4 regions of the Paenibacillus sp. FSL K6-1558 genome follow, and region 3 is predicted to be linked to each of the others. Evidence: predicted binding sites of a transcription regulator. Region 3 holds the regulator's gene; each other region holds the start of a gene.

Region 1 (4,209 bases), 170 kb from region 3:
GCATTGGGTTCGCCCCTGGTGCAAACGGTTCGCCTGCTTTACGTCCATCTGGTGTTGTTCCTGTTTTCTTACCGTACACCACGTTGGAAGTGATGGTCAGTACAGATTGCGTTGGCATTGCGTTACGATAGGCTTTGTGCTTGCGAATCATGCTCATGAAGCTTTCTACCAGCTCTACAGCAATGCTATCTACACTGTCATCGTTGTTGCCGTAACAAGGGAATTCACCTTCAATTTCAAAATCAACGGCAATGCCTTGTTCGTTGCGAATCGGTTTAACTTTGGCATATTTGATGGCACTGAGTGAGTCCGCTGCTACCGACAGTCCCGCGATACCACAAGCCATCGTACGTAGAATGTCACGGTCATGGAGCGCCATTTCAATCCGCTCGTAGCTGTATTTATCATGCATATAGTGGATGACGTTAAGAGTGTTCATGTACAGTTTAGCGAGCCACTCCATCATCGGTTTGAAGCGTTTCATCACTTCATTATAATCCAGTACCTCACTTGTAATGGCAGGATACTCCGGACCAACCTGTGCTCCCGATTTTTCGTCACGTCCACCGTTGATCGCATACAGTAATGCTTTCGCCAAGTTGGCACGTGCGCCGAAGAACTGCATTTGTTTACCGATCTTCATTGCAGATACACAGCAGGCGATACCATAATCATCGCCATAGATTGGACGCATCAGATCATCATTTTCATACTGGATGGAGCTGGTTTCGATCGATACTTTACTGCAATAATCTTTGAAAGCTTCAGGTAACTTCGTGGACCACAGAACAGTCAAGTTCGGCTCCGGAGCAGGTCCCAGGTTGTGCAGTGTGTGCAGGAAACGGAAGCTGTTTTTGGTTACACGTGTTTCGCCGTTGACGGACATCCCGCCGATAGACTCTGTTACCCATGTTGGGTCACCACTGAACAATTCGTTGTAATCCGGCGTGCGCAGGAATTTAACAATCCGCAGTTTCATGACAAAGTGGTCAACCAGTTCTTGAGCCTGTTCTTCTGTCAGGATACCTTCTTGCAAATCACGTTCAATGTAGATATCCAGGAATGAAGATACACGTCCCAGGGACATTGCAGCACCGTTCTGTTCTTTGATCGCTGCAAGGTAGCCGAAGTACAACCATTGGAATGCTTCTTTAGCCGTTGTTGCTGGTAATGAAATATCGAAGCCATGCATCTCGCCCAGTTGTTTCAGTTCTTGCAGTGCACGAATCTGTTCGGATAACTCTTCGCGCAAACGAATGACATCTTCATCAATAACATCAACTTCAAGTGCATTGAGCTCACCTTTTTTGTTACGAATCAGGAAGTCAACTCCGTACAAAGCTACCCGGCGATAGTCACCGATGATCCGGCCACGACCGTAAGCATCCGGCAAACCTGTGATAATACCCGCTTTACGTGCTGCACGCATCTCGGAAGTGTAAGCATCGAATACACCTTGGTTATGCGTTTTACGAATATTTGTAAATATATCAATGACACCTTGTGGCATTTCGAACCCGTATGCTTCACAAGCATCAATCATCATGCGAATTCCGCCGAATGGCTGAATGGAACGTTTGAACGGAGCGTCTGTTTGAACTCCGACAATCTGCTCTTTGCTTTGATCCAAATATCCCGGTTGGTGGGAAGTAATTGTTGCAGGCGTATTCACATCAACGTCAAGCACCCCACCGTTATCCCGTTCTTTTTTGGTCAGGTCGGATACAATATCCCACAATTCTTTGGTATTCTGGGTTGCACCTGCAAGGAACGCCTCATCGCCATAATATGGGGAAAGGTTATGTTCCAGAAAATCATTCACATTAACCGTCTTGGTCCATGTTCCTTTGGTAAAGTTTCTCCAGCCTGTTTGTTGTTTAACATCTTTTTCGATCACCGACATCGTAATCCCTCCGCTTTTTTGGATTTCTGGACACATTATATTGTTGCAATAGACGTATCATCATGTGTCCAAAGCCGCGATTTATGTGAATTGTTTCACATGATCCGGAACACGTTCTCTCTACTGGGGAACCGGAACCGCGGAATGAATGTTTTTCTTATATTTTCAGTATACGTCGAGCAAGTCACACCATCTGTGATTTTTATCACAAACTCTGGATGTTGTCTTATTGCACTGCGCCACGGTTGTTCCCACTTGACCACTCCGCGGGCAGAACAACTTCAGATCGCTGTTATCTCCGGATTTTTTCGATTCACTTTTCCAAAGTGAAAATCCGGTGATAAATGCGAACGCTTCGCTTCTTCCGTCTGTCCTGCCCGCTCCGTTATCGTGTGAACCTCTTCTGTGCAAACAGCCCCCTCCCCTTTGTTCCTAGCATTTTGGGGAACCATTGCTCCGCTATGCTCGGAGCAACCAAGGTCTTGTAGGAGGTTCCTGAAAAACGGACGCTTCGCTTCTCCGTTTTTCTGCCCATCCTTTTTCTACTGCTTACGCGGGTATCACTTTGCTACAACTCTACTGGTACGTTCTCGTGTGACCTCATTCATGCATGAGACCACAATGCTCCTGAAAAACGGACGGTCCGCTTCGACCTTGTACAAGACCTGTCCGATAAATAAGGGCTTCGTTTCTCGTTTCTCTGCCCTCTTTGCCTCACCTCCTACAACGATCTATCCGTTTTCTCCCTTGCTCACTTTCCTTTTTCCCACCTCCTTTCCTATCTCTCCGCTCTTTCCTTCGGCTATGCAACTCTATACGGCAATCGGGGCTCCCCAATGTGGAGAACCCCTGAATCACTTGCCTTAACTTGAAGTACTAAGTTGTAATTTATGTTGCTTGTTATTCAAATTTGCCATAGAAAGCGTTGCGGTACACATCGGCAAGTTCAGTGACCAGCGGCAGTTTTGGATTCGCTGTTGTACATTGGTCTTCGAAGGCGCGATCTGCCAAGTAGTCTACACGCGATTCGAAGTCTTTCGCGTCAAAGCCGATCTCCTGGAACGATTCCTCGATGCCCAGTTTTTTGTTCAGATCACGGATGGCTTTGATCAAGCTGTTCACGCCTTCTTCGGTTGTGCGTGCTGGTAATCCGAGAATACGTGCGATTTCGGCATACCGCTCATCTGCCACAAAGTGCGAATATTTCGGGAACGATGCAAATTTCGTCGGTTTTTTCGCATTGTAACGAATAACGTGTGGTAATAGGATGGCATTGGTGCGTCCGTGTGCGGTGTGATATTGACCGCCCCATTTATGCGCCAAGCTGTGGTTAATGCCCAGGAACGCGTTGGCAAAAGCCATACCGGCAATCGTGGAAGCATTATGCATTTTCTCGCGTGCCAGTTTGTCACCTTGCAGTGACGATTGCTCCAGGTATTGGAACACCAGTTGGATGGCTTTGATTGCCAGACCGTCTGTGTAGTCATTCGCCATAACGGATACGTACGCTTCAATCGCATGTGTCAATACGTCCATACCGGTGTCGGCTACTGCCGTTTTTGGCAAACTGTATACGAACTCAGGGTCAACAATCGCCACATCTGGTGTCAATTCATAGTCAGCGAGCGGATATTTGGTGTTGCCATGCTCTTTATCCGTAATTACCGCAAACGATGTGACTTCCGAACCTGTACCCGATGTTGTCGGGATGGCTACGAATTTCGCTTTCGATCCGAGTCTTGGGTATTTGTAAATCCGTTTACGGATATCCATGAATTTTTGTTTCAGGTTGTTGAACTCTGTATCCGGATATTCATAGAACAACCACATCGCTTTGGCAGCATCCATCGGTGACCCGCCACCGAGTGCGATAATACAGTCTGGCTGGAAGCGTTCCATCATGGCTGTACCGCGGTCTACTGTTGTTGTTGATGGATCTGGCTCAACTTCTGAGAAGACTTCAATCGCTACCGGTGTCTGACGTTGACGCAGATAATGCTCTACTTTTTCCACATATCCGAGTTTGACCATCATGGCATCTGTAATAATCGCTACGCGAGTAATGTCCGGCATTTTGGCAAGGTATTGAGTTGCCCCTTTTTCGAAGTAGACTTTGTTCGGCACTTTGAACCATTGCATATTCACGGTACGGCGAGCCACCCTTTTCACATTGATTAGGTTCACAGCAGTTACGTTGGAAGATGTCGAGTTACGTCCGTACGATCCACAACCCAGTGTCAACGATGGCATGTTGGTATTATAGATATCTCCGATTGCGCCATGTGTTGAAGGGGAGTTCACGATAA
Region 2 (4,209 bases), 3.5 Mb from region 3:
ATGATGTCCAGGTGCAGGCTGTAATTTTGCGTTCTTCCTTGCGCGGTACAACAAAGCCGGATGCATTCAGGGAAACACCCACATCCTGCTCGCGATAAGCAAGTACGACGTTCATCACCGAAGCATACGGGATCGCACGCAGGTGTTCTGCAATCGCCTCATGCTCATGTGCAAGCATATCCGCTGCTGCATACGCTGGAGTCGCAATCACTACCGCATCCGCCGCAAGCGTCGTTCCATTGTTAAACTGAACCGTATAACGTATAGTGTCTTTTCCTTGCTCTTGTTCTGCTTTCGACACACGGGAAATTTCCGTGTTCCTGATCAAATGTGCTGTGGAAGAAAGTGTCTGTTCAAGTTGCGTTACCACACCTTCCAGTCCGCCCCGTGCACTCAAAAACATGCTTCGAGTGGCCGTGCCCGATGGTTTTGATGCGGGTTTGAGAGCTGGACGGGTTGCCGATATAGTTGTAGGTTGTGACGTAGACTCCGTTGTGGTTTGAGCCGTAGGCTTGACTGTTTGCTTCGGGGCGCGGCTTTTTCTCACACCCAGCATGCCCACGATCAGGCTACGGTATTTTTGCTCCGTTTCCTGTAGCATTGGGAACGTTGCTTGTACACTCAGTCCGTCCGCATTGCCAGCATATATGCCTGCCAAGAGCGGCTCGGCGATCTGCTCCAGTACTTCATCGCCAAGGCGTCTGCGTAGCAGTTGCCCCAGGGACTCATCCTCCCTGCTCGACCTCCGCGGCAAAACAAGATCTGCCGCTGCTCGCACCTTGCCCCGAAGGGACAATAAACGAGTTGTTACGAAGGGTTTCCACTTCGTAGGCACTCCGAGCATAAAGCCATCCGGAATCGGATGCAGTTTATTCCGATACGCGATATAGCTATGCGACACCCCTGGACGCGTACCAACGAGTTCTTCACCCATACCGAGCTCCTGCATAAGCTCAATGATGGAGGTTTTCCGTGCGAGAAAAGAATCGGGCCCCCGTTCGATCACGAATCCATTCCTTCTACCGGTGTGCACATGTCCACCGAATCGATCATTTTTTTCAACAATAATAAGTTCTGCTGCAACATCATTCGCTCTGCAAAACTGTTCGATATAATAAGCTGCGCTCAATCCGGTAATGCCACCGCCAGCGATGACAACTTGTTTCGTGCGTTGATTATCCATGCTACACTTCCCGCCATATAAACTTTAACGCAGCGCCGCCGGGATATAGGCACAGGAAGGATCACTGGCCATATAATCTCCCGTCATTGCATACGCTCTTGCTCTGGAGCCACCACACATCGTTTTGTACTCGCAGACTGCACATTTCCCGTTCAATTTCGACTTATCCCGCAAGGTCTGCATCACCGGTGAATTCCGGTACACCTCAATTAGCGACTCATTCTTCACATTACCGCAAACCACGGGCAAGAAACCGCTAGGATAGACGTCTCCCGTGTGACTGATAAACACAAACCCGTCCCCATCATTGACCCCTTGCGGTGCACGTCCCAGCATATCTGGGTGTTTGGCGAGACCCTTGGCAAGATCTGCATGATTTCCTGCGCTCTGCTCGGATTGAAGTTCTAAGCCTTGCTTGGAGTTCTGCTCTGAGGCCTGCTCTGCTCCTGCTGTCCGTTGCTGTATCATTACCCGTCTGTAGTGAGGTGCCTCCGTTGATTTCACGCCGTAAGGCATCTCATGAGCAAGCTGCACCATCCACTTCATGACCTGTTCATGCTCTTCCGCTGTGATCATATCTTTCTCCTGAGCTCTGCCTGTCGGAATGAGGAAAAACAGACTCCACAGCACAACGCCCATCTCTTTCACCTTACGGCTGATGGCTTCCAGATCGTGGAGGTTATAACGGGAAACGGTCGTGTTGATTTGAATCGGAATGGATGCTTCCTGCAAAAATCGAATGCCCCTCATCGTCATATCATAAGAACCTCTGGTTCCGCGAAAATGATCATGAATCTCGGCCGTTGACCCGTCCAGACTAAACGCCCAGCGGGATAAACCGACTTCCTTCGCTTGCATAATTGCCGCTTGAGTGACCTTCGGGGTGGCACTAGGCGTCATGGACACGGGTAGCCTCTTCTCCCGAATCGCATACTCCGCCAGTTCAAACAGATCTGGCCGCATTAGCGGGTCACCCCCCGTGAAAACAAATAACGGTTGTTCCTGCATAGCAGCAATATCATCTATCAACCTTTTTCCCTGTTCGGTGGTCAGTTGACGTGGATCAGCCCGATACTGGGCCTCTGCCCGACAATGCACACATTTCAGCGCACATGCCCGGGTCACTTCCCAGATCACGATGAACGGATATTGGGTATAATCACGTGGCTTCATCTGCGGCCTTAACTGCTGCATTTGCCCCTTGATCTGTGGCATCGTCATCCATTCTCCCCCTATCTACATGCCATTAAGTGTAGAGCAGATGTCGGGTCAGGAAAGTGAGAAGAATCACAAAACAGACATAACGATCACACGGTAACGAATCAGGCAAAATAAAAAAGCGACCTCTCCCGAATCCTGCTCGGAAAAGATCGCCCTATGAAAATATCTATATGTTATAGAAATTAGTTGCCCCAGTATTGCTTCGCAATCTGCTGACCCTGATGAATCTTCGCCCACTGCTGGGCTTCGCTCAGTTCGTTCCCGCTATCACAGGAGGCAAAACCACATTGGTGAGACAGAAGTAGCCTATCTTTGTCAATGATCTTGGAGGCTTCGTCCAGCAGACGAACCACGCGCTCCTCATCATCGAGCGTACTTGTTTTGGAGGACAGTAGACCCAGTACAATTTCTGTATCCGGTCTGTCTTTGAACACTTCCAGCGCTTCGATGGAACCCGCACGATCATCATCCCACTCCAGGAAGAAACGATCATACTTCAATTGCTTCAGGAACAGATTCGCAATCTTCACATACGATCCGCCGCCCATGTTACGGGAGTCATAGTTGCCGCGGCAGTTATGTGTCCACATTTTCAGACCCAGACTATGACCGAAGTCAATGACCGTATTGTTGATATCGATAAACTCCGTGGCGAGACCCTGTACTTCCTCTTGATTAATATGCTCTCCGGTAAAAGGCGAGTTCGGATTGTCATCGGCAAACAGCTCCCAGAGACAGTCATCCATTTGCAGAATTGTACCACCCGCAGTTGCAAACTCCTGCACAAATTCCTTATAAGCACTTACCAAGCCGGCTTTCAGCTCCTGTGTATTCTGGTATACGGCATCCTTGCCCCCAATGTTGTCCGACCACGATAATTCACCGAAAATATGGGACGGCGATGGAATGCAAAGTTTGGTCTGCTTGTCACCCGCTTGGTCTTGCAACTGCTTGAACAGTTGAATGAAATGATGATTCTTGCCGCTCAGTTGCCCCGTAATACGCAGCCCGATATCTTTACGCGTTTCATATTTAGAAGTGCCGTCCACATCCCGGAAAAAGTACCCATGATCCGCAATATACCGCTCCACTCCGCCAAATCCCCACACAAAGTCGAGATGCCACATCGATTTGGAAAATTCGCCGTCCGTGATAACGGACAGGTCGTTCTCAATCTCTTTTTGGATCACTTGTTCAATCGCTTTCGTCTCACATTGCTGGTATCCTTGAAAGTTTTCATAGAATGGATACTGGATATCATCCCGGTGTTCAATCTGTGTTTTATATGTCAGCAGCTCTTCCGGCCGCAATAAACTGCCTACGATCTGGAACTTGTCAGTCATGTAAATAACCCCCTCGTTGTATATGATTATCATATCACGCGGAGCGGGGTTAGAAGAGATACCAAAAATGTATGACTGGTTATAGCTTCAGGCTATAACAACTGGGGAACAAACACATGTATGCTCTTCAATTTTGATGTTTAGTTTTTAGTCTTTTCCCTCTACTGAAATCGTCTCACAGTCATTGAATATTGCGAACCGCTCGAAACATTCCTTCACCATGGCTACCAGTTCTTCGGTTGGCTGCATGTCTTTTTCGTACCAGACATGTTTAACAACAAGCCTTCCAGATTTCCGTTCCACGATAATCTCGGCTCTCCCAATGAACCGGTCTCCATACAGTAAAGGCAACACATAATAACCAAATTTCCGTTTGAGAGCTGGCGTATAGATCTCCCATTTGTAGTCGAACTCAAACAATGCATAAATAAGCTTTCTATCCCACATTAAATTATCCAGTGG
Region 3 (4,209 bases):
GACAGTTCTCGCTGCGGCTTAAAGCGTCTCAGAAGCCTGCCAAGTGGCAGGAGTTGCAGGATTTGGAGAACCAGATCTATGTGACATTGGGTGATTTGGTTCGTAAGGGTGACAAACTGTTGCTCGAAGTAAAAGAAGATCAGGATGATTATCAGTCCGACAGTCTGATCACTGATATCACCGGGCTCTTGAAAGATCTGACGACGATGAAGGAGAATTTAAGATTCTTCATGCGTATGGATGATGCCAAGACCGTGTACTGGATGGAGGCCAGCGGACAGTTCCGTAGCAAGTCACTCCAGCTATACGCTGTTCCGGTGGATGTGAGCGCACAATTGAAAGAGATGTTTTTCGATAAAAAGAAAAGCGTTGTTCTTACATCGGCTACGCTGTCGGTGGATAAGTCATTCCAGTTCATGATTGAGCAACTGGGTTTGCAGGAAGCTGCCGACAATAATCGGCTTCTGACCTCGGTGCTACCTTCCCCATTCAATTATCGGGAACAAGCTTTGTTAGTAATCCCGCGGGATTTCCCGAGTCTGAAGGGGAGCGTAGGGGACGCGCACTTTGTACAGATGCTGGTGCACTCTCTTGCTGAGACGGCGATTGCAACTCAAGGACGTATGATGGTGCTGTTTACCTCTTATAAAATGCTTCGACAAGTCTATGAACCACTGAAAGAGGCTTTGTCCGGGAATGACATCTCGCTACTGGGGCAAGGTGTTGACAGCGGGAATCGTTCGAAGTTGACCCGACGCTTCCAAGATGCCAAAGCAGCAGTCCTGCTGGGTACGAGTAGCTTCTGGGAGGGCGTGGATATTCCGGGTGAAGCGCTGACCTGTCTTGCGATTGTGAGACTGCCTTTCCAGCCGCCTAACCATCCGCTTCTGGAAGCGAAGAGTGAACTGTTGCAAGAGCAGAAGAAAAATCCATTTATGAAGCTTTCTGTGCCGCAGGCCGTCATTCGCTTCAAGCAGGGGTTCGGCAGGCTTGTTCGGACAGGCAAAGATCGCGGAATCGTCATTGTGTATGATACGCGTGTAATTGAAGCTTATTACGGCAAGTACTTCCTGTATTCGCTACCGGGACCAAAGATGGAGCATATGCTGACAGAACAGATGGTTCCCCGTATTGCTGAATGGTTAGATCGACCTGCAGAAACTCAAAAATAATTACGATGTAAAGCTATAACATTGCATTGGACTTCACCATGGCGTTAAACTTTGAAGAAGACTTCACAAAGTTCGAACAGGGCAGCGCTTTAATGAACTTATATTCCTAATAATTCGGGCATTCTGTATGAGGACATCATGCATGGATATTGCATGTATACAGAATGCTCATCTTTTCAATATTTATTTAATCGTGGCGATGGTAAGGGGGAGCAAGGATGAAATCGGATAAAATATCAGAAGCGGTAGTACGGCGTCTGCCTGTATATTTGCGTTATTTAAACGAGTTGGTTCAGCGTGAGGTGACAACGGTTTCCTCGCAGGAGCTAGGACAGCGACTGGATTTGAATCCAGCTCAAATCCGTAAAGATTTAGCTTATTTCGGTGATTTTGGTCGTAAAGGAATCGGGTATGATGTGTCTTACCTGATCGAGAAGATTCGTCACATTTTGAAAATTGATCAGCAAATTAATGTGGCTCTGGTAGGGGCCGGTAATCTCGGACATGCCTTATCGAATTATAATGCTTATTTGAAGGACAATATGAAAATTGTCGCTATTTTTGATGCGTTTGGGCCTAAGATTGGCAGTAAAATTAATAGCCTGACGGTCAAACCTATGGAAGAACTTACAGAAGCGGTTCAGAAAGATAACATTCGTATCGGGATCATCACGGTGCCGGACACGGAAGCTCAGAATGTTGCCGATCAACTGATTCAATCGGGCATTGAGGCGATTCTGAATTTTGCGCCAACGATTCTAAAAACGCCTTCACATGTGCGGATTCATCATGCAGACTTTACAACGGATTTGCTCAGTTTGGCTTATTATTTGGAGAACGGGAAGGAAGATGAGCTTGATGACAACAACGAATAAATGGGTAATCCAAAATGGTAAATTTGCTGTAAATGAAGGTGCCAATTGGACTGTGATTCAAGGGTATATGGTCGTTGAAAATAACAAGATTGTGCATATTGGTGAGACGCTGCCGGATGGTGACGAGAACCTGCCTAAAGTGGATGGAAAAGGACTGCTCTTCCTGCCGGGTCTGATCAATACGCATGGTCATGCGGCAATGTCTCTGCTTCGAGGTCATGGTGATGACCTGGCATTACAAGTGTGGTTACAAGAAAAAATGTGGCCAATGGAAGCCAAAATGACTTCTGAGGACGTGTATTGGGGAGCATCCCTTTCGGTGCTTGAGATGTTAAAAGGCGGAACAACAGCTTTCCTGGACATGTATGACCACATGGATCAGGTAGCAAAAGTGGTTGAACAGTCAGGAGCTAGAGCTGCGCTGGCTCGGGGTGTCATTGGACTGTGTTCGGAAGAAGAGCAGATGAGAAAGCTGGAAGAGTCCGCAGCATTTGCTCGTGAATGGAATGGACAGGCGGATGGACGCATCACAACCGTAATCTCTCCGCACGCGCCTTACACATGCCCTCCAGATTACATAGAGAAGCTTGTTCAAGTTGCGCATGATCTAAACCTGCCTCTCCATACGCACATGTCAGAGACGCTTCGTGAAGTGGAGCAGAATGTATCAGATTATGGCATGCGTCCAGTGGCACATTTGGAGAAGCATGGCTTTTTCTCACGTCCTTCACTCGTAGCGCATGCTGTGCATCTCAACGATGAAGAGATCGAAATCTTGGCACGTCATGATGTCGCTGTATCGCATAATCCGGGTAGTAATTTGAAGCTTGCATCGGGTGTAGCTCGTGTTCCCGCTTTGTTGAAAGCAGGAGTTACTGTATCTTTGGGAACAGACGGACCGGCAAGCAACAACAATCTCGATATGTTTGAGGAAATGAGACTTGCAGCTTTAATTCATAAAGGAGTATCCGGTGATCCTACCGCCGTACCTGCCGGGGAAGCGTTGCTTCTTGGAACAGCTTACGGTGCGAAGTCCATCTTCCTGAACGATACTGGAGCTTTGAAAGTCGGTAAAAAGGCTGATTTTATTGCACTCAACATTGAACAGGCTCACTTCTATCCACACACGGATTTGATTTCACATGCAATTTACTCGGCTTCGGCGAAAGATGTGGAACATGTATGGGTAGATGGCAAACAAGTCGTAAAACATGGTGAATGTTTAACACTGGATGAAGAGCGCATTTTGCGGGAATCCCAGTTGGCTTTTGATCAATTGCTTGCGCGTTAAGAGGCAACTTCAATGCGCACTTTTAGGGAAAGGAAGTTCAACTCTTGAAGAAAAAAAAGAAGTGGATATGGATATCGCTGCTCATTCTCGTTCTGATCTTGATTGGGCTTCAGCGATATTACGTCTATGTCACGCAGGATCAGCGGCAGGAAGAAGCATTGGCGATTGAATCGGCACAGAACCAGCTGGGCATTACAGCACCTGATGAACTGCGGAAGTACGTGTGGGGCGAAAAGAGTGGCGCTGACAACATATACTGGACGATGACAGCTAAAAACAAAGATAATCAGGACATTATGGTCTGGGTTAAGTTTGATAATAACAATCAGCCTGTACAAGGCGCGGCAGGTGTGCACAGTGAGTTATTGCAGAACGGGATGACCGAAATGCAGATTCGCAACCGTTTCAGCTCAGATGTTCCAGGCGGTGAGATCAAACGGATCATGCCAGGTGTTGTGAACAATATCTATGTGTGGCAAGTGTACTATAACGATGATACGCATAACTATTATCGCTTTTACCGATTTAGCAACGGAGAGCAAGTCGATCTGGTATATACGTTACCGAACAGCTGACTTCATACATCTTCTTTCATTATGATGATGAATAAAACGGTCAATTCATAGATAGTTGCACATAACAATAAGCCAAAAAACCGGCAGACGGGATACCGACTGAACCGGTTTTTTTGGCATTCAAACCATTGAACATCAATGAAATAGTTAAAATTATTAATTTATTCATATTTTCGCCTTCGAAATTGTATATACGATGTGATATACTCAGATATGTACTGAAGTTAACGAACAACGCAAATAAATCTGCAATAAACGTTGCAGACATGATGTACAGCTAAATATACAAGCCTGTA
Region 4 (4,209 bases), 2.6 Mb from region 3:
CTGACAATGGCTCTAGCTACAATATCACGAGGCGCCAGTTCGAGCTGGGCATGATATTTCTCCATGAATCGTTCACCCTTCACGTTGCGGAGATAAGCACCTTCCCCGCGTACCGCTTCAGATACCAGGAAGCGGGGTGCTCCCGGGTAACATAAGGATGTCGGGTGAAACTGGATGAATTCCATATCACGAACTATAGCCCCCGCACGGTATGCCATAGCTACCCCATCAGCTGTAGCTACATCCGGATTCGTCGTATAACGATACAGCTGTCCCGCACCGCCTGAGCAGAGCACTGTTGCTTTTGCTTTGACAAACACCTTTGAGCCGTCTTCTTTCAGAATCAGAGCACCGATACATTCTCCTCGATCCGTAATCAAATCCACCACAAAGTGCTCATCCCAAACGTCAATGCCTGGATGCTCGTGAACCTCAACAGCGAGCGCCCTTACGATCTCATATCCAGTTGCATCCCCATTGGCATGTAAAATACGGCGGTGGCTGTGCGCACCTTCCTGCGTCAACGCCAACTCGCCGTTCTCCAGATCGAACAATGTTCCCAGACGGATCAGTTCTCTGACACCGTCTGGGCCCTCATTCACCAATACTTCAACTGCCTCGGATCGACACAAACCGGCTCCGGCAACAAGAGTATCTTGCAAGTGGTACGCAGGAGAATCATCTTCAGCAATAACAGCCGCAATCCCGCCCTGCGCATATCTGGTGTTACTCTCAAGTAAAGACTTCTTCGTAATCATCAGAACACGATGCTGTTCGCTAGCCTTAATTGCGGTAAACAGACCAGCAATGCCTGAACCGATCACCAGTACATCGGTCTCCACCATTGGCAGCGCAGAGAGGTCAAAATCATATATATATTGCGGTATCATCTTATTCACCTGTCTCGGAGCAAGAGTAACGCATGTTACTTCACCAGTAACATGCGCTCTAGTGATTCTCTGGCTTTATCAGCAACAGCCGGTGGGACATAGATCTGAGGCTTCATCGTCTCCAGGCATTTGACCAGCTTCTTCAGGTTGTTCACCTTCATGTTCGGACATACCAGGAACTTGGTCGCAAAATGGAACTGTTTATCCGGACTGTCGAGGCGAAGCTGATATCCTGTGCCATCCTCCGTGCCGACAATGAATTCCTTAGTGGAGGATTTCTTGCAATATTCCAAAATGGCTGTTGTGCTGCCTACAAAATCCCCCATTTCTACAACTTCAGGGCGACACTCGGGGTGCACCACAAACTCAGCATTCGGATATTTAGCCTTCATCTCAACAACATCTTTTACCGTGAGCATATCGTGTGTATTGCAGTAACCCTCCCAGATGATCATCTTCTTGTCTGTGTGCTGCTGTACATAATGCCCCAGGTTTTTGTCCGGTACCCAGATGATTTCTTCGGAATCCACAGACTGGATTACACGAACAGCGTTTGCTGATGTACAGCAAATATCTGTTTCTGCTTTGATCTCAGCCGAGGAATTAATGTAGGTGACTACCTTGGCGTTCGGGTGTTGTGCCTTCAGCTTACGTAATCCGTCCACGTTCACCATGTCTGCCATTGGGCACCCGGCACGTTCATCAGGGATCAAAACGGTTTTGCCCGGAGCCAGAATTTTAGCGCTTTCACCCATAAAATGAACACCACAGAATACAATAACATCCGCATCTGTTTGCGCTGCCTTCTGGGCCAGCAGGAAAGAGTCTCCCCGGAAATCTGCGACTTCCTGTACTTCATCACGTTGATAATAATGAGCAAGAATAATAGCATTACGTTCCTTCTTGAGTTCCATCAGCCGCTCACGCAGCTCACGATTCATCTCAGCCTTGCGCTCTAAAGCCAGAGCTTCCACCTGTGATCCTCTCCTTATCGGGACAGCGTCAAGCGCTGTTTCATGGACTAACCTATGTCGTTATGTTCGCTGGTGAAACGAATCACAAGCGGTTTAACAACTAATGTACACAACGTTCACGACTCTGTCAATAAATGAAAAAAGGCAGGATATACTGCCTTTTCCCCCTTATGCTATCCGGTTCGCCATATAGCTCTTGATTATCTGTTTCTTCTGATCTTGAATAAATCCTACAAAAAAAAGAGAGCCACAAGGGCTCTCTTTTCATTCCGGTCACATGACCAGACATGTTACATATTAAGATGTTGGCTTTGAGCCACCATCATTCGGATCATTGCTGCCCTTATCCAGGTCAGGAGCTTCGTTTGGAATATCTCCAGCTGGTGGCTCAGATGTTTCATCTTTGCCTTGAATGCGAACGCGAACATCACCGATGTTATCAATGATTGGCTCGCCGCCTTCATTTGGCGTACCTTCTCCTGAGTTATCGCCTTCTGCTTTTGGTGTCAAGGAACCTGTTTCAATCAATTGCTTGATCTGATCCATTTCCAGTGTCTCCACTTCAAGCAGTGTTTCAGCGATCAGATGCATCTCTCTTGTATGTTTGGTAAGGAGAGCTTTACACTTCTCATAACAGTCGTTAATAAAGCGTTGCATCTCTTGGTCGATCTCATATGCGATGGAATCCGAGTAATTCTGTTCATGACCGATATCCCGTCCAAGGAATACCTGTCCTTGTGAACTTCCGAATTGCATTGGACCCAGTTTCTCACTCATACCGTATTCCATAACCATGCTACGAACGATACCTGTCGCTTGTTGGAAGTCACTGTATGCACCGGTACCGATCTCACCGATAAACAATTCTTCCGCCACGCGACCTCCGAGAAGTCCGGTTACTTTATCCAGCAACTCCTGTTTGGTAACGAGCATACGGTCTTCTTTTGGCAACATGATTACATATCCACCCGCACGTCCGCGCGGAATGATGGTCACTTTATGTACCATATCAGCATGTTCCAGGAAGTATCCTACAATGGTATGGCCTGCTTCGTGATAAGCAACAATGCGTTTCTCCCGATCACTGATGACACGGCTTTTCTTCTCCGTACCAACGATGACTCGGTCAATCGCCTCATCCACTTCACGCATGGAAATATCTTTTCTGTTACGGCGTGCTGCGAGCAATGCCGCTTCATTCAGCAAGTTCTCCAGGTCTGCACCCGAGAAACCTGTTGTACGCTTCGCGATGATGTCCAATTTCACATCTTTCGTGAGCGGTTTATTACGGGAGTGTACTTTCAGTACAGCTTCACGGCCCTTGACGTCTGGACGATCCACTGTAATTTGACGGTCAAAACGGCCTGGGCGCAACAACGCAGGGTCCAGAATGTCTGCACGGTTCGTTGCGGCAACGATGATAATACCTTCGTTTGCACCGAATCCGTCCATTTCAACGAGCAATTGGTTAAGGGTCTGTTCACGCTCGTCGTGACCTCCGCCCAGACCAGCACCACGCTGACGTCCTACTGCATCGATCTCGTCAATAAAGATGATACAAGGCGCATTTTTCTTTGCATTTTCGAACAAGTCACGTACACGTGATGCACCGACACCGACAAACATTTCAACGAAATCGGAACCGGAAATGCTGAAGAATGGTACACCTGCTTCACCGGCTACAGCACGAGCAAGCAATGTCTTACCTGTACCTGGAGGACCTACGAGCAATACGCCCTTCGGAATACGTGCCCCAACGGCTGCGAACTTCCGAGGGTCCTTGAGGAAGTCTACGACTTCAACAAGCTCTTGTTTCTCCTCGTCTGCACCCGCCACATCTTCAAATGTAACGCGCTTCTTCTCTTCATTGTAGAGGCGAGCACGGCTTTTACCAAAGTTCATTACTTTACCGCCGCCGCCTTGAGCCTGATTAAACAGGAAGAAGAACAGCAGGAACATAATGATCAAAGGAATAAAGGAAGTCAGCAACGTCAACCAGATGCTGTCACCTTTCATTGGTTCCTGATGATATTCAAATTTGTTAGCTTCACTTGCAGCTACAAGTTCGGTAATTGCCTCATCCGTAGGAGGAATATACGTTGAGAAATTTTCTGATTTGGCCCCATCAGGTGCTTGTTTGTATCGGCCGGTCACGAGATATGTCTGACCATTGAATTGAACAGTCACTTCGGCGATATTGTTGGCTTTAACCTCAGCACGAAACTGATCATATCTAGGGTTTTCTATAACATCGTTTCCATCTGTGATAAATCTAACTAAACCCACCACAACTAAAAAAAGAATCAAATAAAAACCAGAATTCCGGATGAACCGATTCATCCCCT

Evidence for each region. The regulator Rex, encoded in region 3, represses fermentation and respiration genes when NADH is low (regulators of the CRP and FNR family bind a similar motif). The targets are predictions, from matches to a motif close to TTGTGAAATATTTCACAA.
Region 1: a site for Rex is predicted at 1,987-2,004, ahead of pflB (formate C-acetyltransferase). Genes of this name have one in related genera too.
Region 2: a site for Rex is predicted at 2,459-2,476, ahead of MHI38_RS20485 (TIGR04053 family radical SAM/SPASM domain-containing protein). Genes of this name have one in related genera too.
Region 4: a site for Rex is predicted at 1,935-1,952, ahead of nadA (quinolinate synthase NadA). Genes of this name have one in related genera too.

Annotation. Positions count from the first base shown of each region.
Region 1 covers NZ_JBBOCV010000001.1:1,394,729-1,398,937, forward strand. Annotated here, with positions in the region: gene pflB (formate C-acetyltransferase) at 1-1,903, opposite strand, end outside; gene adhE (bifunctional acetaldehyde-CoA/alcohol dehydrogenase) at 2,804-4,209, opposite strand, start outside.
Region 2 covers NZ_JBBOCV010000001.1:4,709,975-4,714,183, reverse strand. Annotated here, with positions in the region: gene hemG (protoporphyrinogen oxidase) at 1-1,183, opposite strand, end outside; gene MHI38_RS20485 (TIGR04053 family radical SAM/SPASM domain-containing protein) at 1,208-2,398, opposite strand; gene MHI38_RS20480 (5-methyltetrahydropteroyltriglutamate--homocysteine methyltransferase) at 2,587-3,747, opposite strand; gene MHI38_RS20475 (winged helix-turn-helix domain-containing protein) at 3,895-4,209, opposite strand, start outside.
Region 3 covers NZ_JBBOCV010000001.1:1,219,825-1,224,033, reverse strand. Annotated here, with positions in the region: gene dinG (ATP-dependent DNA helicase DinG) at 1-1,172, shown strand, start outside; gene MHI38_RS05070 (redox-sensing transcriptional repressor Rex) at 1,391-2,047, shown strand; gene MHI38_RS05065 (amidohydrolase) at 2,031-3,338, shown strand; gene MHI38_RS05060 (hypothetical protein) at 3,383-3,913, shown strand.
Region 4 covers NZ_JBBOCV010000001.1:3,849,221-3,853,429, reverse strand. Annotated here, with positions in the region: gene nadB (L-aspartate oxidase) at 1-890, opposite strand, end outside; gene nadA (quinolinate synthase NadA) at 926-1,864, opposite strand; gene ftsH (ATP-dependent zinc metalloprotease FtsH) at 2,162-4,204, opposite strand.